DNA from 3 places in the Kitasatospora sp. MMS16-BH015 genome. Region 2 is predicted to be linked to each of the others. Evidence: riboswitches for the same ligand, from Rfam matches in the RefSeq annotation. Region 2 holds a riboswitch; each other region holds the start of a gene.
The links. Region 2 has a riboswitch for cyclic di-AMP ahead of CFP65_RS21525 (M23 family metallopeptidase). Riboswitches for the same ligand answer to the same signal wherever they lie in the genome.
Positions count from the first base shown of each region.

Region 1: it holds a riboswitch for cyclic di-AMP, as region 2 does, so the genes downstream of both, CFP65_RS42255 (transglycosylase family protein) here and CFP65_RS21525 (M23 family metallopeptidase) in region 2, are expected to answer to the same signal.
Region 3: it holds a riboswitch for cyclic di-AMP, as region 2 does, so the genes downstream of both, CFP65_RS02905 (transglycosylase family protein) here and CFP65_RS21525 (M23 family metallopeptidase) in region 2, are expected to answer to the same signal.

Region 1 is NZ_CP025394.1:7,782,261-7,791,590, reverse strand. Features, by position in the region: gene CFP65_RS33475 (TetR/AcrR family transcriptional regulator) at 170-748, shown strand; gene CFP65_RS33470 (helix-turn-helix transcriptional regulator) at 765-1,631, opposite strand; gene CFP65_RS33465 (ATP-binding protein) at 2,053-2,631, shown strand; gene CFP65_RS33460 (DUF397 domain-containing protein) at 2,887-3,123, opposite strand; gene CFP65_RS33455 (hypothetical protein) at 3,609-4,484, shown strand; cyclic di-AMP (ydaO/yuaA leader) riboswitch at 4,923-5,084, shown strand; gene CFP65_RS42255 (transglycosylase family protein) at 5,069-6,295, shown strand; gene CFP65_RS33445 (serine hydrolase) at 6,603-7,745, shown strand; gene CFP65_RS33440 (alpha/beta hydrolase family protein) at 7,778-8,863, shown strand; gene CFP65_RS33435 (hypothetical protein) at 8,989-9,189, shown strand; gene CFP65_RS33430 (permease) at 9,196-9,330, opposite strand, start outside.
Region 2 is NZ_CP025394.1:4,955,908-4,965,237, forward strand. Features, by position in the region: gene CFP65_RS21490 (SpoIIE family protein phosphatase) at 1-1,922, opposite strand, end outside; gene CFP65_RS21495 (PP2C family protein-serine/threonine phosphatase) at 2,154-3,284, opposite strand; gene CFP65_RS21500 (hypothetical protein) at 3,393-3,599, opposite strand; gene CFP65_RS21505 (TetR/AcrR family transcriptional regulator) at 3,765-4,361, opposite strand; gene CFP65_RS21510 (alpha/beta fold hydrolase) at 4,361-5,212, opposite strand; gene CFP65_RS21515 (4-oxalocrotonate tautomerase family protein) at 5,348-5,554, shown strand; gene CFP65_RS21520 (YiaA/YiaB family inner membrane protein) at 5,564-5,854, opposite strand; cyclic di-AMP (ydaO/yuaA leader) riboswitch at 6,082-6,242, shown strand; gene CFP65_RS21525 (M23 family metallopeptidase) at 6,256-7,074, shown strand; gene CFP65_RS21530 (hypothetical protein) at 7,201-8,124, opposite strand; gene CFP65_RS21535 (GNAT family N-acetyltransferase) at 8,176-8,907, shown strand; gene CFP65_RS21540 (sensor domain-containing protein) at 9,024-9,330, shown strand, end outside.
Region 3 is NZ_CP025394.1:658,901-668,230, reverse strand. Features, by position in the region: gene CFP65_RS02925 (hypothetical protein) at 1-81, opposite strand, end outside; tRNA gene CFP65_RS02920 (tRNA-Pro) at 81-157, opposite strand; gene CFP65_RS02915 (alpha-galactosidase) at 248-2,314, opposite strand; gene CFP65_RS02910 (SpoIIE family protein phosphatase) at 2,513-5,161, shown strand; gene CFP65_RS02905 (transglycosylase family protein) at 5,171-6,139, opposite strand; cyclic di-AMP (ydaO/yuaA leader) riboswitch at 6,144-6,290, opposite strand; gene CFP65_RS02900 (transglycosylase SLT domain-containing protein) at 6,436-7,104, opposite strand; gene CFP65_RS02895 (M17 family metallopeptidase) at 7,166-8,716, opposite strand; gene CFP65_RS02890 (hypothetical protein) at 8,713-9,330, opposite strand, start outside.

The sequences.
Region 1 (9,330 bases), 2.8 Mb from region 2:
CGCACCCATCGGTGCGAATACCGAGGACCCAGGAGCCGACTCCACCAAACCCCCGTGTTGGTGGAGTCGGCTCTCCGTACGGACGGGCTGCGCCAGTATATTGGCCGGGAGCCAATCAACGTACGGAGCAGACACGATGGCACCTCGTGGGGATTCGGTCAACGAGGAAATGCGCCAACGTTCCCAGGCGCGCATCCTCCGGGCCACCGTCGAGCTGGTCGACCAGCACGGATACGCCCGCACCACGCTGAGTGACATCGCCGAGCGCGCCGGGCTGGCCCGGGGGCTGCTGACGTACTACTTCGAGAGCAAACGGCTGCTGATGCAGTCGGCCACCCACCGGCTGATGCACCAGACCCTCTCGACGGCCCTGGACGGCCTGCCGGCGGAGGCGGGCGGCGAGGCGAGGCTGGCGCTCGGGATCGACACCGTGCTGACCCTCGCGCTCACCCACCCCCGGGTGATGCGCTCCCACCTGGCGCTGATCCTCGACCCGGACGTGGGCGCCTTCGTGCAGGACCCGGAGCAGCGCCGGCTCGGCGGCATCCTCCAGGAGCTGCTCCGCGACTGGGGCTCCGCCGATCCGGTCGGCGACCACGCCGTGCTGCGCAGCGCGCTGATGGGCGGCTGCATCGGTGTCCTGCTGCCGGGGGCGTCGATCCCGCTGACCCCGATCCGGGCGGACCTGTTCGCCCGCTACCGCCTGCCCTGGGAGCTGGGCACCCCACCGGGCCCGGGCCCGGCCTGACCGACCGTCAGACCGGCTATCCCTCGGCGAGGATCGCGGCGAGCAGCTCGGTGGTCCGGTCCGGGGTGAGGCTGTCCACGCAGAGGCGCTCCATCACCTGCACGTAGGCGTCCACGTCGTCCCGCTTGTCCAGGTAGAGCGCGCTGGTCAGCTGCTCGAGGTAGACCACGTCGGCCAGGTCCTGCTCGGGGAAGCGCAGGATCGAGAACGCGCCGCTCTCGCCCGCGTGCATGCCGAAGCGGAACGGCATCACCTGGATGACCACGTTCGACTGCTCGGCCATGTCGATCAGGTACTGGACCTGGGCCCGCATCACCTTGGGGCCGCCGACCGGGCGGCGCAGCGCGGCCTCGTCGATGACGGCCCAGAGCATCGGGCTCTCGCCGCTGGTCAGCAGCTTCTGACGGCGCATCCGCAGGCCGAGCCGGCGCTCCAGCTCCTCCTCGGAGATCACCGGGCGGGTCTGCGAGAAGATCGCCCGGGCGTAGTCCTCGGTCTGGAGCAGGCCGGGGATGAACTGCACCTCGTAGGTGCGGATCATCGCAGCGGCCTCCTCCAGGCCCACGTAGGTCTGGAACCAGCCGGGCAGCACGTCGTTGAAGCTGTGCCACCAGCCGGACTTGTTGGCCTCGCGGACCAGGCCGAGCATGGCCTCGCGCTCGCCGCTGTCGTCCACGCCGTAGAGGCTGAGCAGATCGGCGACGTCGCGCTCCTTGAAGGAGACGCGACCGAGCTCCATCCGGCTGATCTTGGACTCGGATGCGCGGATCGCGTACCCCGCGTCCTCGCGCGTGATGCCGCGTCCTTCCCGCAACCGCCGCAGCTGGGAGCCGAGGAGGATGCGGCGAACCATCGAGCCACCACCGGGCTGAGCTGTGGTCATGCCGTCGAAACCTCCGCCTTGGACAAACAGCGCACAGTCTGCCATCAGTTGAGCGCTCTCGGTGCCGGTACTGGGGCAACGATCTACCAGTTCTGCATGAGATCCCCCATGATGCACGTGCATCCGGCGCTTGCATATGCCGATTGTGCGACTGCACGTGAATCGACTCTTGCATCTGCCGTGGGCGCAGAGGACCATGGTGCACGTGCACCTGCACATCCCTGGCAACCCCGCGGGCACCGCGTCGACCCCTCACGCGTAACCGCACACCGCACCCCGGCCGCGCCCCCGCACGGCTGGGTTCACGTGTGCGTGCGTGGTGGTGTCGGGTGAGGTGACGGCGCGACCGAGCGAGTCGGAGGTGACCGGCATGACCCCGGCGGGTCCAGCCGTGTCGGCCCCCTTATGGGAGGAGCTCTTCATGAGCACAGGTACGGCCGTCGCGGCCGACCCCCACGTGGTCACCTGTACCCTCGCGCCCCGTCTGGAAGCCGTGAGAACCGCCCGGGAGTTCGCCCGCTCGACGCTCCAGGGCTGGGGCCTTGGCGGTCTCTTCGACGATGTCGCGCTGGTCGCCTCGGAGTTGGTGACCAACGCCCTGCGGCACGCGCTCACCCAGGCCGAGTCCGGCTGTCCGGTGATCGAGCCGACCCGCTTCCCCGTGCAGCCGGGCCCGCGCTCCGTCGGCGCTCCGGTCGTGGCTGCGGAGGCGCTGTCGGCGGGGGTGCTGCCGATCCGAATAAGCCTGGTGCACCGCGCTCCGCAGGTGGTCTGCGCGGTGAGCGACCCGAGCAGCAGCGGCCCGGTGGCCCGGGAGGCGGATTTCGTCGCCGAATCCGGCCGCGGCCTGCACCTGGTCGACTCGTTCAGCCGCTCCTGGGGCTGGCACCCGCTGGCCGGCGCCGGCAAGGTGGTCTGGGCCGTCTTCGAGGCCGAGGAGGAGCGCCCGCAGCCGCGCCGCTCCGACGGCCCGTCGGGCCGCCACCGCCGCTCCGCCTGACTCCCCGTCCGGGTGGCCGCCGAGGACCGCCCCGCCGCAGTCCGACCACCCGTCATCGAGGGGCGTGGGGCTCCGTACCACCAACCGCGCGCACGAAGTCGGCCCGCCGGCCGCTCGTGCCCGCAGTTGACGGTACGGGGCGCCGCGCCCCTCTCGCGCACGCGCCCTCGAGCAGGACCGGGAAACGCGGAGGCCGCCGCAGGTCCCATGACCCACGGCGGCCCCGGCGGAGCGCCGCAGCGCTCCGAGCCTCCGTCAGAACGCCAGGTGGTCGAACTCCCCGTCCTTGGCCCCCAGCAGCAGCGCCTCGATCTCGGCGCGGGTGTAGATGAGGGCCGGGCCCTCGGGGAAACGCGAATTGCGCATCGCCACGGAGCCCCCCGGGAGCGCGGCGAACTCGACGCAGTTGCCCTGCGAGTTGCTGTGGCTGCTCTTCTGCCAGACCACGCCCTCCAGGCTCGCAGCCGCCATGCCGTTGTACGTGTTCTGCATCGTCATTCTCCCGACCTGACTGCGACCTGACTGGGATTCGCCTTACTTGACGTGATGATAGCCCGAATGCACGTGCATCAGCACGGGCAATTGCGCGTGCATAAGCCAGCGTCACTGGACGGTTTTCCTGCCCCTCCGGGCACAGTTGACGGCTCGTAAGCGGACATAGCCGGGCGAAGAGAACTGGTTCGATGACGCCCCGTACAGGAGGCGCGGCGCGGCGTTGATCTTCGACCGGGCGGGCCGACTCACGGTCCGTCACTTCGCACCCCTCCTGTGACCGAGGTCACGCGGAACGGAGGCTTCAACTTGACGGAGATCGGGCACAGCTGGGCGGTTTCGGTGAAGAGATCGCACGTCAGCGGCCATTCGCGGGCGGTTTGGTGGTGAATGTCCGCTTTCCCCGGCCCGTCCCGTGGATCCGGACGGGCCGGGGGCGGGAGCCGACTGCAGGCCTGTCGGCGTAATGTCCTACGATCTCCGCCATGAGCACCGCAGCGATCCCGGGCGCACCACTGCCCGTCCGTACGCCAGGCTCCCGTGCGCGGGGGCGCCACCGTCGTCCCGAGCGCCCGGAGGTCCCCGCCGGCGCACCGGCTCTGGTGCTGGCCGTGCCGGCCACGGCCGGGCCCGAGGCCCGCCCCGTCGTCGAGGAGCTGCTCTCCGTCGTGCGCGGCGAGCAGCCGGGCATCGAGGCCACCGCCGCCTACCTGGACGGCTCCCCCGCGGAGGAGGGCGCCGCCACCGTCGCCGGGCTGCTGGCCGCGGCCGCCGAGGCGGGGCTGCCCGCCCCCGTGCTGGTGCCGCTGCTGGCCGGCCCGCACGAGTACCTCGTCGAGCTGCACAAGCTGGCCGCCGAGCACGGGGCCACCGTGACCGACACGCTCGGCCCGCACCCGCTGCTGGCCGAGGCCGTGCACGTCCGCCTCTCCGAGGCCGGGCTGGCCCGGGCCGACCGCGCCCGCCTGTTCGCCATCACCACCGCCGCCGACGGCGTCGTCCTCACCACGGTGGGCGGCGAGGAGGCGGCCGCTGCGGCCGGCATCACCGGCGTCCTGCTGGCCGCGCGGCTCGCCGTGCCGGTGGTGGCCGCCGCGCTCGACGTGCCCGGCTCGGTCGCCGCCGCCGTCGAGCACCTCCGGGCCACCGGCTCCCAGCGCCCGGCCCTGGCCCCGCTGGTGATCGGCCCCGAGGCCGACCCCGAGCTGCTGGCCACCGCCGCCGAGGAGACGGGCTGCCCCGGCGCCGCCCCGATCGGCGCCTACCAGACCGTCGGCCAGCTGATCGCCTCCACCTACCTGGCCGCCCTCCCCACCCCTCCCCCGGCCGAAGAGGCCGCCGAGGAAGCCCCCACCGCCTGACGCGCCACCCCGAAGGGCCCCGGACACCCGTCCGGGGCCCTTCTCCGTGCCCGGGAGCCACCCGGCCCTCGGACCCGGCCCTCGGACCCGGCCCCGGGAGGCCCTTCGACCCCGTCGACGGCGGGACCTTCGACCCTGGCGGCCGGTCTTTGCCGGTGGTTTACCCGTTCGAGACCTTGGCGGGCGGGGGCGGAATCGGCGTCAGATCCCGGGGCTGAACGGATGCCAGCTTTCCGCTGCGGCACGGGTTTTGACGGTGTGCGAGCGATCGAACCTGACGTGTCGGAAATTCGATGCAGGTAAACGACTTGAAGATGATCTGTGATGGCGATCACAGTGTTTGCAGATTCAACTTAAGTCTGCTTAATGTCCTCCCGTTCGTGGTCACACGGACCCAGCTCATCCGGGACGCCGAGTCCTGCCGCCGGGCGAGCTGGAAACGCGAAAACGCACCACGGCAGGGGCGGGGGAACCAGGTAAGTCGCCCGGCAGCGGTCCTCGGACCGCGACCGGGCTTGGGGTGAAGCCGTGCAGCCGCACGGCCGGGCAACTCCAGCCCGAATCCGACAGCTCACCTCGCAGGCGTGGGAGAGGAACGCTTCTTCATGCTGCCCATCAACGCGACCAAGCGTGCCCGCCGCCTCATCGCCGCCACCGGCGTCGTCGGCCTCGGCCTGACCATCCCGTGCCTGACCGCCGGTGCCGCCTCGGCCGCCTCGGTCTCCACCTGGGACAAGGTCGCCCAGTGCGAGAGCAGCGGCGACTGGTCGATCAACACCGGCAACGGCTTCTACGGCGGCCTCCAGTTCACCTCCTCCACCTGGGCCGCGTACGGCGGTCACGACTACGCCGCGCAGGCCAACCAGGCCACCAAGGACCAGCAGATCTCGGTCGCCGAGAAGGTGCTCGCCGACCAGGGCCCCGGCGCCTGGCCGGTCTGCTCCATCCAGGGCGGTCTGACCCGTGGCGGCGAGACCCCGCAGGTCGACACCTCCGCCAAGTCGAGCGCGCCGGCCGCCAAGGCCGACAGCAGCAGCTCCGACTCGGCCGCGCAGTCGGCCCCCACCGCGCAGTCCGGCTCCAAGTGGGGCCACCGCGGCCAGGGCGACTGGGGCCAGAAGCCGGCCGCCGCTCCCGCCGCCGCCGGCAGCTACACCGTGGTCGAGGGCGACTGGCTCTCCACCATCGCCCAGAAGAACAACGTCCAGGGCGGCTGGCAGAAGCTGTACGACCTGAACAAGTCCGTCCTCACCGAGGGCCCGGACACCATCTACCCCGGCCAGCACCTGAGCCTCGGCTCCGCCGTCGCCACCCCGCAGCAGGCCCCGGCCCAGGCCGCCCCGCAGCAGCAGGACGCGCCCAAGGCCACCACCCGCACCACCTCGGCCAAGCGCTCCACCCCGCAGGCCCAGGCCCCGGCCAAGGCGCAGACCCAGGCCCCGGCCGCCACCGGCAGCATGGCCGCCGCGATCTCCTTCGCCGAGTCCAAGCTGGGCCAGGCCTACGTCTACGGCGGCACCAGCGACGGTGGCTGGGACTGCTCCGGCCTGACCCAGGCCGCGTTCCGCCAGGCCGGCATCTCCCTGCCGCGCGTGGCCGCCGACCAGGCCGACGCCACCACCCGCGTCTCCCTGGACAACCTGCAGCCGGGCGACCTGCTCTTCTGGTCGAACAACGGCAGCAACTCGGGCGTCTACCACGTCGCCCTGTACGTCGGTGACGGCAAGTACGTCGAGGCCGCCAACCCGCGGGCCGGCGTGAAGACCGAGACCGTCGCCAACTGGGCGCCGGACTTCGCCGGTCGCATCTGACCGCAGCAGTAGCGCACCAATAGCGCACCAGGGCCCGCCCCCTCCCCAGGGGGTGGGCCCTTGCGCATGGATCGACCAATTCCTCGGCCGTGGCCGCGGTACCGGCCGTGGGCGGCCACCACGCGGCGCCCGCCCACTGCCGGTACCGCGGCCACGGCCGGTCTGACCAGCCATGACGTGACCGGCAACGGATTGCCGGTCGTCTGTCCTGCCGCCCGCCCCCTCTCCGGGCCAGCATGGGTTCCGCCGATCCACGGCACCTGTGATGTCATGCCCATGTTTGACGATCGTCCGAGGGGACAACTCGATGAAGCCGAACCGCACCACGCTGGCCGCCGCGGCCCTGGCCGCGCTCGCCGCCCTGGCCACCACGGCGCCGGCCCGGGCCGACGTGCCGAGCGCCCAGGCACTGCTCCAGGCCGGCGCCCGCCAGGGCGTGGCCGACGGCTACCCGGCCGTGGTCGGCCTGGTCCGCAGCGGCGACGCCGTGCAGTACGTCGCCGCCGGGGTGAAGGACCGCGCCACCCGTACGCCCGCCGACCCGAAGGCCCAGTACCGGATCGGCAGCAGCACCAAGGCCTTCACCTCCACCGTGCTGCTCCAGCTGGAGGCCGAGGGCCGCCTCTCGATCGACGACACCGTCGCCAAGTGGCTGCCCGGCGCGGTCAGCGCCAACGGCTACGACGGCTCGAAGATCACCATCCGTCAGCTGCTCAACCACACCTCGGGGCTGCCGGATTACGCGGCCGACGCCGCCTTCGCGTTCAACTACGGCGCCGACCTGCAGCCCGACCAGGCCTTCGCCCCGCAGGCGCTGGTAAACCTGGCGCTGCGTCAGCACGCGCCCGCCTCGGCCCCCGGCCAGACCTGGGGCTACGCCAACACCAACTACGTGCTGGCCGGCATGGTGATCACCGCGGTGACCGGCAACAGCCCGGCGGCCGAGATCCAGCAGCGGATCATCACCCCGCTGGGGCTCACCGACACCACCTTCCCGACCAGCGACCCGAGCCTGCACGGCAACTACCTGCACGGCTACGAGTACCCGCTCGGGTCCTCCTTGGTGATCCTCGACGTCACCGTCTCCAACGTGCAGACCTTCGGCGCGGCCGGGGCCATGGTCTCCACCCTGGACGACATGGCCGCCTTCAGCCGGGCGCTGGTGACCGGCAAGCTGCTGCCGCCCGCCCAGCAGACCGAGCTCACGACCACCGTGCCGAGCAGCCTCGGGGGCTACGGCCTCGGGGTCATCCACAAGCAGCTGCCCTGCGGGCAGTGGGCCTGGAGCCACGGCGGCGACGTGCTCGGCTACGACAGCGACTGGCTGAGCAGCGAGGACGGCACCAGGCAGGTCCTCCGCGCGAACACCGAGTACCACCTGGTGGGCGGCCCCACCAGGGGCCAGCAGGACACCGGGCGGGCGACCTCCGCCGCCTTCTGCGCGCTCTGACCCACCCTCAGCCACCGCGAAAGGACCGCACGATGGCCACCACCCGACCCACCCGGCGCCACCTGGGCACCGCCTTGGCCGCCGCCGCGCTGACCGCCTCCGCCCTGCTCGGCGCCGCCCCCGCCCACGCGGACGGCGCCCCCACCGCACCCGTGCTGACCGACGGCTTCGGCCTGACCCAGGTCGGCACTCCCGAGGTGCACTCGCCCACCGACTTCACCGTCACGGTGAGCACCCCGCAGCTGGCCGGCCTCCACAGGATCCGGATCTACCTGCCCGCCGGCTACGCGGCCGACCCCGCCAAGCGCTGGCCGGTGGCGTACTTCCTGCACGGCGGGCCCGGCAACCAGGACGACTCGGCCGCCGTGCCCGCCCTGCACGACGACTCGATGATCACCGTGGCCCCGGACGGCGGCCTCAAGGGCTGGTACGCCGACTGGGTCATGCAGAACACCGTGGTCGGCGCCGCGAACTGGCGGACCTTCCACCTCGACCAGGTGGTCCCGTTCATCGACGCCAACCTGCGCACCCTCCCCGACCGCGGCCACCGGGCCGTGATCGGCCTCTCGATGGGCGGCTACGGCGCGCTGCGCTACGCCGAGAACCGGCCCGACCTGTTCGGGCACACCGTCGCCCTCTCCGGCGCCTTCGACTTCGGCCTCCCGGCGATCCGGGCCGCGGTGCTGGCCTCCGAACTCAACGTGACCGGCGGGCTCTGCGCGATCAGTGGCGCCGGCGTGCCCACCGGTCGGTGCGCCGACTACGGCCCGGTGGTCGACAGCGACGCGGTCTTCGGCTCGCCGTACCCGGTCTTCGGCGCCGACCACGTCTGGAACGAGGTCGACCCCGCCGCCCCGGCGAACCTGGCCAAGCTCGCCCACACCCACGTCACCCTCTACACCGGCAACAACGACGTCTTCGAGCACTTCACCGAGATCGCCGCGAACAACGTGAAGAGCCGCCTCGACCGGCTCGGCATCCCGAGCCGGTACGTCGACTACGGCAACGGCGCCTCGCTCTCGCCCACCTGCGCCGGCACCCACAGCTACACCTGCTTCGCCCCCGCCATCGCCGACTACATCCCGCACCTGAAGGCCGCCTTCACCGCCGCGGGCTGACCTGCCCGCGCAGCGGTGCCGCCGACACACGGGGGTCGGCGGCACCGCCCTGCACCGGGGGTGGGCCCTTGTGGCGTTCCCGGCCACCGGGGCATGCTGATGCCCACCGATCCCAGGGGGAAGCCATGGCCAAGGTGACCGTCTCGCTCGACGCCGACCTGGCGATCGACCTCATGCTGCTCTCCGGCACGAAGAGCCCGCAGGACGCCGTCGAGCTGCTGGTCCACGACTACCTGGCCCGCGGCCGCCGCACCGAGGCCCGCACCGCCGAGGCCCAGCAGAACCGCGCACCGGTCGACCGCCGACGGCTCGACCCCGAGGGCTAGCCCCACTCACTCGGCACGCTCCTTCGCCGGCCGGGCGTTGCGGCGGCGGGTGAAGAAGAGGAAGCCGACGAAGGCGACCACGGCGACGATCACGCCGGCCAGGGTGGCGCCGCGGAACCAGGGGGCGTTGACGTCCATCAC
Region 2 (9,330 bases):
ACCCCGAGCGGCGGCCCGCCGGGCAGCTCCAGCTCGGTGGCGGCGCCCTCCGCGATCCGCACCGGCGGCGGGTGCCCGGCCCGGGCCCCGCGCAACTCCCCGGTGGCCGGATCCAGCGTCAGGTAGAGACAGGTGGCGAAAAGGTCGGTGTCCAGCTCGGCCAGCAGCCGGCTGGTCCGGGCCAGCGTGGCCGCCGGGTCGTGCCCGTCGGTCGCGTACGCCCGCAGCCCGCTGCGGAGCTGGCCCATCACCGCGCTGGCCTCGGCGTTGTGCCCCTGCACGTCCCCGATCACCAGCCCCACCAGCCCGTCGGGCAGCCGCAGCAGGTCGTACCAGTCGCCGCCGATCTGCATCCCCTCGGTGCTCGGCAGGTACCGCGCGGCGCTGGTCACCCCCGGCAGCCGGGGCAGCCGGCGCGGCAGCATCGCCCGCTGCAGCTCGGTGGCCCGGTGGTGGTGGGTGTCGTACAGCCGGGCCCGCTCCAGCGACTGCGCCAGGATGCCCGCGAAGGAGGAGTACATGGTGCGGTCCTCCCGGCTGAACACCCGCGCGGTGGCGAAGGTGATCAGGCAGGACCCGACCTGCCGCCCGGAGGCGACCAGCGGCAGCACCGCCCAGGCCGCCGGGGCCAGCGGACCGCCGCCCCCGGTCTGCCCTGGCTCGCTGAACAGCGGGGTGGCCCGGGTCAGCGAGTGCCGCATCACCCCGGCCGAGAGGTCGTGCAGCCGGCTCAACTCGCTGCGGTACGGGCCGCCGTAGACGGTGTGCGAGACCGGCAGCAGCCGGCCCTCTTCCACCAGGTCGAGCACCACGCTCGCCGCCCCGAGCGCCGGCCGGGCTATGTCGGTCAGCGCGGTGGTCACGTCCCGCACGGTGACCGCCCGCGACAGCGTCCTGGTCAGCGCGAGCAGCAGCGCCGACCGCGCCCCGGCCACCTCCGGGGCCGGCCCGCCCCCGGTCGCCGCCCGACCGGCCCGGTGCCGGTCCCCGAACAGCCCGGCCACCCGCACCGGCCGCCCGTGCAGGTCCAGCATCACCTCGCCGGTCTCCTCCACCGGCACCACCGAGCCGTCCCCGCGCACCACCCGGTAGCTGAGCCGGTACGCCCCACCCTCGGCCAGCGCCTCGGCCATCCCGGCCTGCAGGTCCGGCAGGTCCTCCGGGTGCACCAGATCGGCGAAGTCCGGCACCACCGCCGCCGCCGGATCGGCCGGGGCCGGCCGCCCGAAGATCTCGTACGACCGGGCGTCCCAGACGGTCTCCCCGGTCACCAGATCCCGCTCGAACGCCCCCACCCCCGAGGCCCGCACGGCCAGCGACAGCAGCGGCTGCGGCCCGGCCGGCTGGGCCGTCCGGACCCCCGGCGGCGGGCGGTCGCTGCTCTGCACGTGGTCGATCAGGTGCGCCAGGCGGTGGGCCACCGCCTCGGCCAGCGTCTCCAGCACGTCGATGTCCCGGTGCGGCACCGTCCCCCGGTGCGCCAGCGCCACCGCCAGCGACCCGACGGTGGCGCCGTCCACCAGCAGCGGCAGCGTGGCCAGCGCCACCAGCCCCGTCCCGCGCCCCGCCTTGGCGTCCGGATAGTCCGCGCTGGTCTGCTCCGGGCTGAGCAGCACCGGCCCGCGCTTGCGCACCGCCAGCGCGGCCGGCAGATCACTGGCCGGGTCGACCAGGGTGTACCGCTCGTGCGCCCAGTCCGGCAGCCCGTGCGAGGCCGCGAGCCGCAGCATCCCGTCCCCGTCCACCAGGTACAGCGCCGACCCCTCCCCGGTGATCCAGGCCGGCCCCTCCGCCAGGATCGTCCCCAGCAACTCCGCCGCACTGTTGCACCGCAACAGCAGCCGCACGCACCGCATCGCCGTCCGAGGCGAGGGCCCGCCCGCCCCGTCCTCCGGCGGCAGCCATGGCGAGGACAGATCCATGCAACGATCCTAAGTTCGTGTGAGGCACCCGGCACGGGACGACAACCACCACCAGGGGCGCGGGGCCCCTCTCGATTCACTGCGTGCGCGGCCCACCCTGCACTCCGCCGCTGTCTTGCGCCCATGCCCTGGTCGCACTCTCCGTTGACGGTGCAACTGGCTCCCCGCGCGAGATGGCACCTTCGCCCCTCCCGATCTCGCGCAGTTCCCCGCGCCCCTGAAAACCCCTGCTCAGCTGCCCGCCCCGAGCCGTCGGACCACGACCACCGTCCGGTCGTCCGCCACGTCCGGCGCCACCCGCCGCAGCAACTCCGCCGCCGAGTCGGCCGCCCCGGCCCGGAGCAGCGGCGCCGCCGCACCGAGCAGGCGCCCGATCCCCTCGTCGATGTCCTCCCCGGGCACCTCCACCAGCCCGTCGCTGTAGAGCAGGAGTGCATCCCCGTGGTCCAGCTGACCGCCCGCCGCCGGGAAGGAGGCGCCGGGCAGGATGCCCAGGGCGGGGCCGCCCGCCTCGCGGAGCTGCCAGCTGCCGCCGAGGGCGCGGTGGTAGTGGGCGGCCGGGGGGTGGCCGGCGTGGAAGAGGCGGTACTCGCCGCTGGAGGGCCGCAGGGCCAGGTGGACGGCGGTGGCGAACTCGTCCTCCCAGTCCAGGCGGCAGAGGTAGTCGTTGGCCCGGGGGAGGAAGGATTCGGCGGGCACCGAGCCGAGCAGCATGGCCAGGGCGCCGGAGAGGTGCATCGACCGCGCGGCGGCCCGGCTGCCCTTGCCGGAGACGTCCACCAGGACGACCTCCAGGAGGTCGCGGTCGGCCCGGTGCGAGGCGAGCAGGAAGTCGCCGGAGAAGAAGGCGCCGCTGACGGGGGCCAGGGCCCGGTCGAAGCGCCAGTCGAGGAGCTGTTCGGGGAGCCGGCCGAGTGCCCGGGTCCGTTCGGAGAGTTCGACCAGCATCGAGTCGCCCCGGGTGCCGCGCAGGCCCAGCCGGGTGCGGTAGCGCGAGGTGAGCAGCACCAGGCCGGCGGTGGCGATGACCACGGCGGCGGAGCCGGGCCGCAGCCCGTACGGGGTGCGCAGGAAGATGTCCAGCATCAGCCCGACCGTCACCGGTACGAGCAGCGCGAGCTGCCGCCGGGTGTGCAGCACGAAGCCCCCGCAGATCAGCGGGAAGACCAGCATCGAGGGCGGGCAGTAGTCGGGCCAGCGGATCGCCAGCCAGGTCAGCAGGCCGGCCACGGCCGTGAGCACACCGACGGCCTCGCGTTCGGCCCGGGTCTCCCCGTCGAGCAGTCGGCTCAGCCACCGGCCGAGCGACCCCCGCCGCAACCCCTCCCGCACCTGCCGAGCCACCGTCGTGACTGCGGGCACCGCAACCTCCGCCAGCGCTCGGTCTCATCGGGACAATCCGCTCAATCTATCCCGAATCACCCCGCGCCCTGCGGAAGCGAGGCACCGGCGCCAGTGCCGGCACCGGCCCTACTGGCCGTCGCACTCCCCGTACGCCTGCACGGGAGCGGCCGCCACCGGCCGCAGCCGCCAGACCGAACGGGCTATCTCGACCGCCCGCCGCACCGCGCTGCCCACCCCGTCGCCACCGGCCGCCGGGACGAGTGCCGCGGGCACCGGCGAGGCCGTGCGCTGGCCGGGGACGAGGGCCGTGGTGGTCTGCGCGGTCTGCGTCATGGTGCCCACATCCTTGGAGTGATCCGCTCTTGCCCCGAACCATATGGCTACCCAGGCTCCGCACAGTCTCCCGGGTGTCCGGCGACGAATTGGTAAAGGAAACCGCGCGAATCCGTACCAGTCCATACCGGCCGAATCACCATCAGTTCCCCCGCGAACGGATCCTCAGTGCGCCTCGGCCGGGGCTGGGGCTTCGGCCGGTGGCCAGCTCCGCAGACCCTCCGTCAGCACCCGGGTCAGCCGCTCCCGGGTCACCGCGAGGTCCGCCGCCAGCTGGAAGGCCCCACCGGCCGTCAGGGCCGCGAAGCCGTGCGCCACCGAGCGGACCGTCCGGGCGGCGTGCACCGCCTCCTCGCCGGCCAGGCCGTAGCCGCGCAGCACCGCGATGATCACGCCGACCAGCCGGGCGGCGGCCTCGCGGAGCTCGGCGTCGTCCTGCGGGGCCTGCGGCAGCGCGCCGTACCGGTACGGGTGGCGCTCGGCGTAGTCGAGGTAGGCGTCGAGCAGGGCGGCCACCGCCACGTCCCGGCTGCGGCCGAGCACGGCCTCGCCGAGGGCGGTGGCCAGTTCGGTGGTGACCCGGACGGCGACCAGGCGGCGCAGCTCGGGCAGGCCGCCCGGTACGTGCTTGTACAGCGAAGGGGTGGCGACCCCGGCCTTGGCGGCCACGGCGGCCAGGGTCAGGGCCTCGGCGCCCTGGACGTCGACCAGGTCGATCGCGTGGTCGACCACGGCCTGCGGGGTGAGTCCGGCGCGCGGCATCAGGCGGCCTTCACGGCTGCGGCCTCGGCGGCGGCCACCTCGGCCAGGAAGGGCAGCAGCGCGGCGGCGGTGGCCTGCGGGTCCTCGGCCATCGGGTAGTGGCCGGCACCGGGGATCAGCACCTGGCGGGCGTTCAGCGCCTCGGCCTGCCGCTGGGCGACGGCGGCGGGGGAGGGGAAGTCGGGGTCCTGCTCGCCCATGACCACCAGGGCCGGGCACTCGACGGCCGCGCTCCAGCCGACCGGCGCGGAGTCGCCGAACACGTAGCCCCGGGTGGCGGTGGCCCGGCCGGGGGTGCGCAGGCTGGCCACCAGGCCGGCCGCGTAGGCGTCCAGGTCGGCGGGCTTGGCCTGGCCGAAGGCGGTCTTGCGCAGGTAGAGGCCCCAGAGGCTCGGGAAGCGGAGCACCGCGTGGCCGAGCGCCTTGACCATCCCGCGCTGGAGGGCGTTCGGCGACAGGTTCTCGATGAAGCCGTCGATCAGCGCGATGCCGGCCACCCGCTCGGGCGCCAGCCCGGCGGCCTTGACCACCGAGGCGGCGGTGTAGGAGCTGCCGACCAGGGTGGCCCGCTCGATCCCGAGGTGGCTCAGCAGGGCGAGCGCGTCCTCGGCGATCGCGGCGGGGGAGTAGTCCGCCCACTCGATCGAGGACTCGCCGAACCCGCGCAGGTCCATGGCGACCACCCGGTGCCCGGCGGCCAGCAGCAGCGGCCGCAGGTGCCGGTAGGCGTGCCGGGAGTCGAGCATGCCCGGCAGCAGCAGGACGGCGCTGCCGGTGCCCTCGTCGTCGAAGGCGATCCGCCCGCCGGGCAGCTCCAGGTACCGGGTGGCGGTGGTGGCGGTGGCGTTCATGGTGCTCCCCCTCGGGATCGGTGCGTTGTTCCCTGTAGCCATAAAGCTAAGGCTAATAGCCTTAGCCGTCAAGCGACTGGGATACGGTCGGCGCACCCGCACCACCTGAACCATCTGCACCAGAGGGGCCACCCGATGCCGTTCATCAACGTCAAGCAGCTCTCCGGCCGGACCGACGAGCAGAACGCGGAGATCACCCGCGAACTCACCGCCGCCTACGCCCGGATCACCGGGGTCTCGCCGGAGAACATCTGGGTGGCCATCGAGGAGATCCCGGCCACCCACTGGTCCTCGGGCGGTGTCACCTACGCGGCCAAGCGGGCCGCGGAGGCGCAGCAGTAGGGGCGGTGCTCACGGGGCGTCCACCCGGAACGGGTCGTGCTCGGCGAGCAGCTTGTCGAGCCTGGCCTGGTCGACCCGGGTGACGATCGCGCCGTCCTCCTGGCGGTCGCGGATCACCTTGGCCAGCGTGAAGGCCGAGGTGATCTCGTAGAGCAGGCCGACGGCGAGGAAGCCCCGCACCCAGGCGCTGACGGGCAGGTAGGCGATCCCGATCGCCAGGGCCGCCGAGGCGAGCCCGAAGGAGAGGATCGCCTGGATGTAGTAGGCGTTGGTGGTCCGGCCGGGCACTGGTGTGTTCATGACTCCAGGGTCGCCAACTCCCGTACTCGGCACATGAGTACGCGTACTCAACCGCAGCGCCCGGGAGTTGCCGGTCGACCGTCTCAAATCACCACGTATGCACCCGGATCGGACCTGACATCGTCCACAGGTCTGGACCGAGATGCCGAGCGGCTTGGAATCAGGGGCCACTCGGATTAACGTTTGATAACGCAGCGCGGTCGGCAACGCCGTACCCGAAACGGCACCGTGCGCCGTCGCCTAATCCATGGGCCCGCCCTCACCGGTGGGCCCGGGAGCCGGGGAACCACGTTCCACTGGGGTGAATCAGCCGGGCCCCCGCCCGGCCGTAGGAGACCTTCCTGCTCCGAACCCGTCAGCTAACCCGGTAGGCGCGAAGGAAGGAAAGGAGCGCGCCTCCCTTGGCGTCGACGCACTCCCCCGCAGGCCCGGCCACCCAGCTGCTGGACGGCCCCACCGTGCTGCCGCCCCTCGGAGACGAGGTGGCCAGGCATCGGATGCCCCGCCAGGCCCGTACCGGCGGCCCGCTGCTCGGCGTCACCGCGATGGCCGCCTCGCTCGGCGCCACCGGTTTCGCCGCGGCCGGCCCGGCCGCCGCCGCGCCGCTCCCCGCCGCCCCGGTGACCACCCCCGACGCGGCCACCGAGGACTCCACCGAGCTCACCCTCTCGGCCGACCCGGGCCTGGCCCTCGCCGCCCGGATCCAGCAGCAGGCCGACGGCCAGCGCACCGCCGCGGAGGAGACCGCCCGGGTGGTTGCCGCCCAGGAGGCCGAGGCCAAGCGGGCCGCCCAGCAGGCCGAGGCCCGGGCCGAGACCGAGCGCACCGCCGTGACCCTCCCGGTCGCCGGCTACACCCTCACCGCCCACTACGGTCAGGCCGGTTCCTACTGGTCGCACCTGCACACCGGCCTCGACTTCGCCGCCCCGACCGGCACCCCGGCCGTGGCCGTCGCCGCGGGCACCGTCACCTCGGCGGGCTGGGCCGGCGCCTACGGCTACCGGGTCGTCCTGACCCTCCCCGACGGCACCGAGCTCTGGTACTGCCACCTCTCCGCCATCACCACCACCGCCGGCCCCGTCACCCCGGGCACCCAGCTCGGCCGGGTCGGCGCCACCGGCAATGTCACCGGCCCCCACCTCCACCTGGAGGTCCGTCCGGCCGCCGGTGCCCCGATCGACCCGCTGCCCTGGCTCCACGCCCGCGGCCTCCAGCCCTGACTCCAGGGGCCCGACCCCAGGGGCCCGACCCCGAGCCCGACCCCAGGGGCTCGGGGAACTGCGAGGGCATCCGAAGGGGCGTGCACTCCTTGACGCCCCACCCGGCTCACCGCTCGCCCCCTCCGACTACTCCGTCTCCTGCTCCTGCTCCTGCTCCTGCTCCTGCTCCGCCGCCTCCTGCGCGGCCAGGTACGCGTCGATCTCCTCCGGGCCCGGCTCGGGGGCCAGTTCGGGGTACTCCAGCAGCAGCTCGGGCAGCCCCGGCACCGTCCACTCGCCGCACAGCCGCAGCGCCTCCCGCACCACCGCCGCCTCGAACTCGGCGTAGTCCCCGGACAGTTCGTCCGGCATCGGCAGGCCGAGCGCGTTCAGCCCGGCCAGGTTGCGGTAGCTGCGCCGCATCAGCCACTGCTCCAGCAGCGCCCGCGCGCCGTCGGTGGCCATGCCCACCGAGATCACCCGGGTCGGCCCCCAGCCGCCGTCCCCGCCGACCCAGTCCAGCACACCGAGCCCGTCCGGCCCGCCGCCCTCCTCCAGCGCCCCGAACGCGGCCAGCCGCTCCGTCTCGGGCAGCTCCCGGAAGGCGTCCAGCCAGGCCCGCACGGCGGCCGGATCGGCGGTGTCCACCCCGTCCGCCCGCAGCAGCAGGGTGTAGAGCCGGGGCCAGGTCACCAGGTGCGGCTGCCGCAGCAGCCCGCAGAGCAGCTCGCCCTGCCATTCGGCCTCCTCGTGCAGCCGCTCCCACCGCTTCGCGTTGAGCCGCCGGGCCGCCCGCTGGTGGTCGATCAGCAGCCGCACCGCCGCCCCGTACGCCTCCGGCTGCTCGGCCGGCTGCACGTACAGGTACATCCGCTCGTACAGCAGCTGCTCCACCACCGGCGAGGTCAGCTCGGGGAAGCCGTCGTGCAGCTGGGCATCACCGAACTCCAGCAGGGTCAGCACCGTCCGGACGGCCTCCTCCGGTACGGGCGGCAGGCCGGCTTCGGCGGCCCAGGCCAGTAGATCGGCGGTGCGGGGGTGCGGGGTGAGCTGGAGGTCTTCGACGTTCACCCTCGGTACGGTAGCCGCTGGGCCCACCACTCGGCGGTATCGTCGGGAGCCATGCAGCCCGAACCCACCCCGGCGCAGCCCCCGCACCCCGCCCCGGCCGAGCCCGCTCCGCTCCCTGAGCCCGGTCCGCTCCTTGAGCCCGCTCCGCTTCCTGAGCCCGCTCCGGCCGCTCCGGCCGTCCCGCTCACGCCGGTGCGGCTCACCGGGCCCCGGTTGGCGATCCGCGAGTTCCACCACACGCCCGAGGACGTGGACGCCCTGCACGCCGTCTTCGGCGATCCGGAGACGGCCCGCTACCTCCCCTTCGAGCCGCGCGACCGCGAGACCTGCGCCGACCAGATCTCCCTCTACCTGGACGAGGCCGAGGCCGAACCCCGCACGGTCTACCGCCTCGCCGTCACCCTGCTGGCCGAGGGCGAGCCCGAGTACGCGGTACCGATCGGCAACCTCGCCCTCGGTCTGGAGGGCGACCGGGCCGCCTTCCTCGGCTACGCGCTGCGCCGCGACACCTGGGGGCGCGGCTACGCCGGCGAGATCACCGCCCTGGCCTGCGACTTCGCCTTCGGCCCGCTCGGCCTGCACCGCCTCTGGGCCCGGGTCGACCCGGACAACACCGCCTCCTCCCGCGTCCTCACCCGGGCCGGCTTCCAGCTGGAGGGCCGGATCCGGCACGACCTCCACCTCGGCGGCCGCTGGCACGACGCGTTCCAGTACTCCCTGCTGGAGGACGAGTGGCAGGCCGGTGCCTGGCGCACCGGGGAGCAGCCACCCGCTCGGGGGTAGGGAGAACCCCACCCCGGATTCGGTAGTGGGCTGCAATGTGCCGAGGGGGGTCGGCGCGGCATCGTGGTGGTCGTAGCGAGGACGAGGACACGAGCCAGCAGCCCAGGGGGCCCAGGATGAGCACCATGCAGCCGAGTACGACGCTCTACGACACCAGCGCGTACCCCTACCGGCGGAAGCCCGCCCCGTCCTTCCTGCACGCCCCGTTCGCGGGGGCGACGTACCGGGAGCTGGGCTACCTGCTCACCGCCTTCCCGATAGCGACGGCGGCCTTCGTCGCGGCGGTCACCCTGCTCTCGGTCGGCGCGGGCCTGCTGGTCACCGTGCTGGGCCTCCCGGTGCTCGGCCTGCTGCTGGCGAGCGCCCGCGGCTTCGGCGCGGTCGAGCGCCTGCGCGCCCGCACCCTGCTCGACATGGAGGTCC
Region 3 (9,330 bases), 4.3 Mb from region 2:
GAAGGCCCGGGCGACCTGCCCGTGGGCGTAGTCGGCGGCGACGGTCGGATGCGGGTGCTGCTGCTCAGCGCTGGTGTCCATGGCCGGCATGGCGGGTGCTGCCCCCGCGCCCTCCGGATCCCGAGTCCGGTGCTCTGACTGACTGAGCTACACGCCGTTGCCGGTGATCCTAGGAGCGGGCCGCGGCGGGCGGCAACGCGATTTGCCGCGCCCGCCCCGGGGGAGGGCGGGCGCGGCGGGGCGGGGGTCAGTTGAGTGTGGACCAGCCCTGGGTGGCCGCGCCGGTGGCCGGGTTGGTGGTCACGGTGGTGGTGCGCGCGGTGGACGGGGTGTCGAGCACCAGGCCGGTGGCCTGGTTGGTGAGGGTGATGGCGCCGGTGCTGGTGGACTGGGTGACGGTCCACTTCTGGTAGGCGTTGGCGGGGTCGAAGGCGTTCTGCACCGTGACGGGGGCGCCGGCCGAGGTCGGGGCGGTCAGGGTGCCGGCGATCTGGGTGCCGGTGTAGCAGCGGTCGTAGATCCGGACCGAGCCGTCGGCGTTGCGGGCGAACTGCCACTGCTCGGAGGTGTGGGTGGCGTCCCAGGTGTTGAGGTCGGCCACGCCGCCGGCCGGGGCGCTGCAGGTGCCGGCCACCTCCAGGGCCAGGCCGCCGCTGCCGCCGTTGGTGAGGCCGTGGAAGGCGTTGTCACCGACGATCGCGGGGGTGACGGAGCTCGCGGCGGTGCTCAGCCGGTAGAGCGCGGCGGCGTGCGGGGCCAGGGTGGCGCTCAGCGGGCCGGTGACGGTGCTGGTGGCCTTAGTCCAGAGCTCCTTGGCGCTGTAGGAGCCGGTCAGGCCGAGGGCCTGGAGCGAGGTGGCGACGGTCTGGGTGGCGGTGGCGCTCTGGTTGAGCAGCAGGACGGCGGTGTCGCCGCCCGCCAGGGTGCGCTTGAGCACCAGCGGGGCCGAGCCGCTCGGGTTGCCGCCGACCAGGGTGGCCGGCTTGCCGAGGCCGTCCTGGTCGATGGCGATCATGTCGGCGTTCTTGTAGAGCGCGAGCGCCGAGGAGGTCAGGCCGGTGGACCAGGTGACGCCGCCGGAGGTGTGCTGGGAGGCGGCGGCGGTGCGCAGGTCGGCGCCGGAGATCAGCGGGGCGGCCAGCATCGAGAGGATGGAGAGCTCGCTGGCCGACTCGGTGTCGGTGTACGGCTGGTGGCAGGTGCAGGTGTCGGTGACGCCCCACTGGCCGTACGGGTCCTGCCAGCCGGCGAAGGCCATGTCGAGGTCGTTCCAGCTGCCGGGGCGCACGTTGCCCGGGTACTGGAGGGCGGTGCCCAGCTGGCCGTCGTAGAGCACGCCGCCGAGGTCGCTGCCCCGGTCGCCGCCGATCCGGCAGAGGTTGGCCACCTGGCCGCACCAGACGCCGGTGGGCGCGTAGCCGGGGGCGTTGTACCGGGCGGTGCCGGCGGCCTGGACCACCGAGTCGGAGCGGGCCGGGTCGTCGGCGGCCAGCAGGTACGGGACGCCGGTGTGCACGGGCTGGGCGGAGACGCTCATGGTCACCTTGCCCTTGCCCTGGCGGGCCGAGGCGGCGTCCAGCTGGCGCTGGAAGTCCTGCACCCGGGCGTACATCGAGCGGGTGAGCTCCCGCCCCTCGCCCTGGGTGCCGTAGTCGTGCCCGTCCGGGCCGGTGATGGTGCCGCCGTACGGGCAGTCGTCGTACTTCACGAAGTCGACGCCCCAGCTGACGAAGTCGTCCGCGTCGGTGGCCTCGTGGCCCAGGCTGCCCGGGTGGCCCTGGCAGGTGGTGTAGGTGTCGGTCCCGTACAGGCCGAACTTCATGCCCTTGCCGTGCGCGTACCAGCTCAGGTACTGGATGCCGTTCACCGGCTGGCCGTTGACCAGCTGGTTCGGGAAGTTGCGCGGGTCGGGCACCAGGTGGCCGGTGGTGGGGTCGTTGCCGGTGCCGTCCAGGCCGCCGACCGGGTGGCCGCCCGCGTCGTAGAGCTGCATCGCGCCGTAGGAGTTCTTGACCAGGTCGGTGGTCTGGCCGGAGCGGTGGCCGAGCGACCAGCCGTCGTCGATGGTCACGGTGTCGTAGCCGGCCGCGACCAGGCCGTTGGCCACCATGTAGTCGATGGTGTCCTTGACCTGCTGCTGGGTGACGCCGGTGCCGAGGCTGTTCCAGGAGTTCCAGCCCATCGGCGGGGTGAGGGCCTTGCCGTTGGCCAGCGGCGGGGTGGCCGCGTGGGCGGTGGTGGCGGTGAGCGGGGCGAGCGCGAGCAGCAGTGAGCCGGCCGCGGCCACGGTGACGCGACGCAGGGACTGAGCCATGTGGGGGGAAGCCTTCCGTAGGGCGGGCCGGCGCCGAGTGAGGAGGGTTTGCCCGGCCTCGCCGTGTTGAGAATTATTTGTTTCTGTTGAGTTATGTCAAGAGTGATCACGGGGATCGGGGAGGCATCCCGGGAAGATCGGGGAGGCTTCTTATACACCCACTGGCCACCTCGGGGTCACCCGGGGGACGATGGGCGCATGGCCCGTACGACGGCACGGCCGTCCGCCTCCCGCAGCGTCGCCGCGCAGGTGTTCGCCCTCCAGGTCGTCGTGGTGCTGCTGCTGGTGCTCGCCGCCGTGCTCGCGCTGGTGATCCAGTCCCGGCGGGACAGCACCACGGAGGCCCGCAACCGGTCGGTCGCCGTCGCCCAGACCTTCGCCGACTCGCCCGGCATCGCCGCCGCGCTGCGCTCCCCGGACCCGACGGCCCTGCTCCAGCCGAGCGCCGAGGCGGCCCGGAAGGACTCCGGGGTCGACTTCGTGGTGGTGCTGGGCACCGACGGCATCCGGTACACCCACCCGCTGGTCGACCGGATCGGCAAGAAGTTCGTCGGCACCTACCAGCCCGCCCTGCAGGGGCAGGTGGTCACCGAGCAGATCAACGGCACGATCGGCCCCCTGGTGCAGGCCGTGGTGCCCGTGCACGACGCGAACGGCACGGTGGTCGGCGCCGTCTCGGCCGGGATCACCATCAGCAAGGTCAGCGGGGTGGTCCAGCGCCAGCTGCCGCTGCTGCTCGGCGCGGCGGCCGTCGCGCTCGGGCTGGCCACCGTCGGCACCGCGCTGGCCAGCCGCCGGCTGCTGCGGCAGACCCACGGGCTCGGCCCGGCCGAGATGACCCGGATGTACGAGCACCACGACGCCGTGCTGCACGCCGTCCGGGAGGGCGTGGTGATCCTGCGCGCCGACGCCACCCTGCTGCTCGCCAACGACGAGGCCCGGCGGCTGCTCGACCTGCCGCCCGACGCCGAGGGGAGACCGGTGGCCGAGCTCGGCCTGGACGGGCCGGCCGCCGAGCTGCTCGCCTCCGGGCGGGCGGTGAGCGACGAGGTGCTCTCGGCCGGGGCCCGGCGGCTGGTGGTCAGCACCCGCCCCACCGACCGGGCCGGCGGCCCGCCCGGCACCGTGGCCACCCTGCGCGACGCGACCGAACTGCACGTGCTCACGGCCGAGGCCGAGGCCGCCCGCCGCCGCCTCACCCTGCTCTACGAGGCCAGCCTGGCCATCGGCACCACCCTGGACGTCACCCGGACGGCCGAGGAGCTGGCCGAGGTGGCCGTGCCCGCCTTCGCCGACCACGTCACCGTGGACCTGGCCGAACCGGTGCTGCGCGGCGAGGAGCCCCGGCCCGGCCCGGACACCCCGATGCGGCGGGTCGCCAAGAGCGGCATCGCCGAGGAGATGCCGCTCTACCCCGTCGGCGAGCGGATCACCGTCCACCCGGCCACCCCGCAGGCCTGGAACCTGGGCACCGGGCAGGCCGGCCTGGAGCGCGATCTCGCCTCGGCCACCGCCTGGCAGACCCAGGATCCGCCCCGGGCCCGGCGGGTGCTCGAACACGGCATCCACTCGGTGGTCCGGGTGCCGATCCTGGCCCGGGGCGTGCAGCTGGGCCTGGTCAAGTTCTGGCGCTCGCAGCGGCCCGAACCCTTCGACCTGGACGACCTCTCGCTCGCCGAGGAGCTCACCGCCCGGGCCGCCGTCAGCATCGACAACGCCCGCCGCTACAGCCGCGAGCACGTGATGGCCGTCGCCCTCCAGCGCAGCCTGCTGCCCGGGGCCCTGCCCAGCCAGAGCGCGGTGGACGCCGCCTACCGCTACCTGCCCGCCCAGGCCGGCGTCGGCGGCGACTGGTTCGACGTGATCCCGCTGCCCGGCACCCGGGTCGCCCTGGTGGTCGGCGACGTGGTCGGCCATGGCCTGCACGCCGCCGCCACCATGGGCCGGCTGCGCACCGCCGTGCACAACTTCGCCACCCTCGACCTGCCGCCGGACGAACTGCTCGGCCACCTGGACGAGTTGGTGGCCATGATCGACCAGGAGCGGGAGGGCGAACCGGTCGCGGAGGTGACCGGGGCCAGCTGCCTCTACGCGATCTACGACCCGGTCTCGCTGACCTGCTCGGTGGCCCGGGCCGGCCACCCGCCGCCCGCCGTGGTGGCCCCCGACGGCTCGGTCAGCTACCCCGAGCTGCCGGCCGGCCCGCCGCTCGGGGTCGGCGGAATGCCGTACTCCGCCGGGGAGTTCAGGCTGGAGCCGGGCAGCCGGCTGGTGCTCTACACCGACGGCCTGGTGGAGGACCGCAGCCGCGACATCGACACCGGCCTCGACCTGCTGGCCGAGGCACTGCGGCAGGCCGGCCCGGAGCCGGAGGAGACCTGCGAGGCCGTGCTGGCGGCGATGCTGCCGCACGGTTCGGCCGACGACGTGGCCCTGCTGGTGGCCCGGACCAAGGCGCTGCCGCGCGAGCACGTGGTCGAGTTCGCGGTGCCGGCCGAGGCCGCGGCGGTCTCCCGGGTGCGGGCCACCGTCACGGCGCAGCTGGAGAGTTGGGGCCTGGACGAGCTGGTCTTCACCACCGAGCTGATTCTCAGCGAGCTGGTCACCAACGCGATCCGCTACGGCGCCGAACCGATCCGGGTCCGCCTGCTGTACGACCGGGGCCTGGTCTGCGAGGTCTCCGACACCAGCGGCACCTCGCCGCACCTGCGGTACGCCGCGGCCACCGACGAGGGCGGCCGCGGGCTCTTCCTGGTGGCCCAGTGCTCGGAGCGCTGGGGCACCAGGTACACCGAGAGCGGCAAGGTGATCTGGGCGGCGCAGCCCGCGCCGCCCGAGGGGTACTAGCCCGCTGCGCTAGCTGCCGAGGTGGAGGACCTGGCCGGGGTGGATCAGGTTCGGGTCGGTGCCGACGGTGGTCTGGTTGTGGTCGTAGACGTGCTGCCAGCCGCCGAGGTGGTAGGTGTTCGAGATGTCCGAGAGGGTGTCGCCGGGAAGGACGGTGTAGTCCTGCGGGGCGGCGGGGGCGGGCGTGGCCGGGGCGGCGGGCGCGGCCGGGGCGGGCTGCGGGGCCTCGGCGGTCTGGCCGGTCGGGGTGGTCGGCTGCGTGGTGGCGGTCGGGGCCGGGGTGGGCTGGTCGCCCGTCGACTGGGAGGCGGTGGGCTGGGGCGTGCCGGGCTGGGCGGCCGGGGGCTGCGGGGTGCTCGGCTGCGCGGTGGCGGGCTGGCCCGTGGTCGGCTGCGTGGTGGCGGTCGGGGCCGGGGTGGGCGTGGTCGCCGGGGCGGCAGGCGTGACCGCCGTCGGCGGCGTGACCGGCGTGACCGGGGAGGTGGGGGTGGTCGGGGTGCCGCCCGGGACGGTGGCCACCGGGTCAGGGGTGGCGGTGGCCGGGGCCGTGGGGGTGGTCGGCGTGACCGGGGTGGTCGGGGCCGTCGGCGGGGTGGGGGTGGCCGGGGCGGTGGTCAGCGCGGAGCCGCAGCTGTCCCAGAGGCCGGGGCCCTTGGCGGTGAGGATCTGCTCGGCGACGGCGATCTGCTGCGCCTCGGTCGCGTGGTCGGGCTGCGCCGCGTACTGGTCGCCGCCGTAGCGGCTCCAGTCCTTGAGGCTGATCTGGAGGCCGCCGTAGCCGCCCTCGCCGTCGTTGGAGGCCCAGTTGCCGCCGCTCGCGCAGTGCGCGACGGTCTGCCAGGCGGTGACCGGCGCGGCGTGCGCACCTGCGGCGGTGAGCAGCGGCAGGGCCAGTCCGACTCCGGCGACGGAGGCGGCGGCCACCGCGCGGTCGGTCTGGGTGGGGCGGCGGTGTCGTCCGGAGCCCGAGAAGACCATCAGTTGTCCCTCTCCGCACGCCTGCGAAGTGAGCTGTCGGGTTCGGACCGGAGAGTGGCCCGGCCGCGCTGGGCGGCTTCACCCCGAGCCGTGGGGCACGGCGTGGTACGTGGGTCCCCCGCTCCCGCCCAGGGGTCTGCGTCGTTGTCCCGGAAGCGCGGTGGGCGGGATTCGGCGTGGCCGCGTCCGGGGCCCGTGGAGTTCGGGCTGCCGTGAGACTAGAGCGGATCTCGCTCAGATAACAACCCGGCAACCCGACCATCACACAATCAACACGCGTCTCGGGTGCCTCGTCGTCAGTCCTGCTTCGCGAGGGCCTGCTCGGCCTTCGGCAGGTTGGCATGCAGATGGTCCAGGTACGACTGCGCCTGCGCCCCCGGGTGCGCGCCGCGGGCGAAGGCGAGCATGTTGCCGGGGCCGGTGTTGTAGCCGAGGGCGAGGAGTTCTTCCTTCGTGTAGGAAGAACTTCGCTGCTCGGGCAGCTGGTCGGCCAGCCCGGCGAGGTACCAGGCGGCGGCCTGGATCGCGAGGTTCGGGTCGTCCGGCAGCTCCTCCCAGTTCCGGTTCGGGAAGTGCTCGGCCTTGGTCTCGTCGAAGGCGGCCCGGTGCATGTTGGCGATCCCGAAGGCCGAATCCGGCTTGAGGCGCTGCCAGGCCCGTTCCAGGTCCGGATCGTGCGGCTTGTACGCCTCGTTGTAGAGCACCGCGAGCAGCAGCCGGGGGCTGATGTCCGTCTTCGCCGCCCAGGCGCGGACCTGCGGGGCGAAGGCCGCCGGGTCGTAGCCGGTGCCCGTGGTGGGCCCGGTGGCCTTGGCGGAGGGCGAGGCCGGCTTCGGGGAGGGCGCGGCCGACTTCGTGGTGGTGGGGAGCGGAGTGGCGGCGGCGGAGGAAGGGTCCGCCGCCCGGCAGCCCGCCAGACCCACCATCAGCACCACGACCGCCGCCACCCACCCGTACCTGCTCATGTCTTGGGATGGTAGGCGAAGGACGGCTCACCCGGATGGGCGACACGGGCTGAGCAAGCGCTCAGCCACCGGCGGTCAGCAGCTCCACCAGGGTGCGGACGCCGAACCCCGTCCCGCCCAGACCCCACTCGGGGTCGTCCGCGTCGGAGAGCGCCGTGCCCTGGATGTCCAGGTGGGCCCACGGGGTGCCCGGGGGGACGAAGTGCTGGAGGAAGAGCCCGGCCAGCATCGCCGTGCCGTGCCGCACGCCCAGGGTGTAGTTGACCAGGTCGGCCACCCGGGAGTGCAGCTGCCCGCCGTAGTCGGGTGGCAGCGGGAGCGGCCAGCAGCGCTCGCCCGCCCGGGCCGAGGCCGCCAGCAGCCGGGCCAGCAGCTCCTCGTCGGTGGCCATCACCGCCGCGATCCGGCGGCCCAGGGCCACCGCGGCGGCGTCGGTCAGGGTGGCCAGGTCGAGGATCGCGTCCGGCCGGGTCTCGGCGGCCAGGGTCAGCGCGTCCGCCATGATCAACCGGCCCTCGGCGTCGGCGTGCCGGACCTCCACCGTGGTGCCGCTGCGCATGGTGAGCACGTCGCCGACCCGGATCGGGTCCGCGTTCGGCATGTTCTCGGTGAGCGGCAGCCAGCCGTCCACCGCGACCGGGCAGCTCAGCGCCGGCAGCACGGACATCGCGGCCAGCACCGCCGCCGCACCCGCCATGTCGGCCTTCATGGTGGCGAGTTCGGCGTTCGGCTTGAGCGCCAGGCCGCCCGCGTCGTAGGTGACGCCCTTGCCGACCAGCGCGATCCGCCGCTCGGACCCGCCGGCGGGGCGGTACCGCAGCCGGACCAGCCGGGGCGGCACCAGCGAGCCCCGGCTCACCCCGAGCAGCCCGCCGAGCCGCTCGTGGGCGATCCGCTGGGCGTCCCAGACCTCGCACTCCAGGCCGGTCTCGGCCGCGAGCTTGAGCGCGCGCTCGGCGAAGAGCGGGGGAGTCAGCTCGGCCCCGGGCTCGTTGACCAGGTCCCGGGCGAGGGCGACGGCCGCGCCGACCCGGAGGCCGGCTGCGAGGGCCGCCTCGGTGGCGGGCCCGCTGTGGCGAGCGGTTTCGGGGGCGGCTTCGGCGGTGGACCCGGTGTGGTGGGCGGCTTCGGCGGTGGGCCCGGCGTGGTGGGCGGATTCGGTGGTGGGCCCGGCGTGGTGGGCGGATTCGGTGGCGGCCTCGGCCGGGAGCAGGTCGATCACCTGGTCCGGGGCGGTGCGGCGGACGGCCTCCTCGGTGGAGAAGTGCCCGGCGTAGCGGTAGGCGCCGAGCAGGTAGCCCTCGGCGAGTTCGCGCAGGGCCGGGCCCGGGGCGTGCAGGGCCAGGCGGCGGTGGTCGCGGACGGCGCGGGCCAGGTGGGCGGCGGCGGTGCGGGTGGTGGTGGGGTCGAGGGCGGCGCGGGGGCCGCAGCCCCAGAGCACCCGGACCGGCTCGCCGGGGAGGTGGAGCACCTGGCCCAGGGCGCCGGTGAAGCCGGTGCCGGCGAGGAAGGCGGCGGTCAGGTCGGCGGGCAGCTCACCGGCGAAGACCGGCACCACCACGGCGTCCACGTCGGCGGGCTGCTGCGGGGCGAGCCGCCACTGGGCGCTCATGCGGTGCGCGCGGCCCGGCGGGCCGCTCCCCAGGCCTCCAGGTCGGCCAGGTAGGCGGTGGCGAGCTCGGGCATGCCGCCCGCCGCGCCGACGCCGGCCCAGCCCCGGGCGGCCGAGATGGCGTACGGGTCGATCCGCAGGGCCTGGAAGAAGCAGTCCTCGGCCAGCAACTCGCGCCCGGCGCGGGCGAAGCAGTCGCCGGCCGCCGCGTAGCCGAAGGCCGTGGAGACCGGGCCGAGCCGGGCCGTCCGCAGGTAACTGCGGGCCGCCTCCTCGGGGTTGCCTTCCTTCATCAGGCCCTCCGCGACCTCGATGTGCGTCTTCGGTTCGTACGGGTCGATCGCCAGCGCCTCGGCGACCAGCCGGTGCGCCCGCTCGTTCGCGCCGAAGGCGTAGAACTCCTTGGACCGGCTCTCCACGCAGGCCCGCAGGTTCTCCCGGCGCAGGAACTCCTGGTACTCGCCGACGGCGGGCACCGCGCGGGCCAGCTCCTCGGCCCGGTCCATGTCGGCGGCGAGCCGCTCGGCGTCCTGCTGGAGGAAGGGCACGTAGCTGACGCTACGGTAGAACCGGCTCTCCAACATGGCCTTCTCGAAATCCGAGTAGCCCGGATC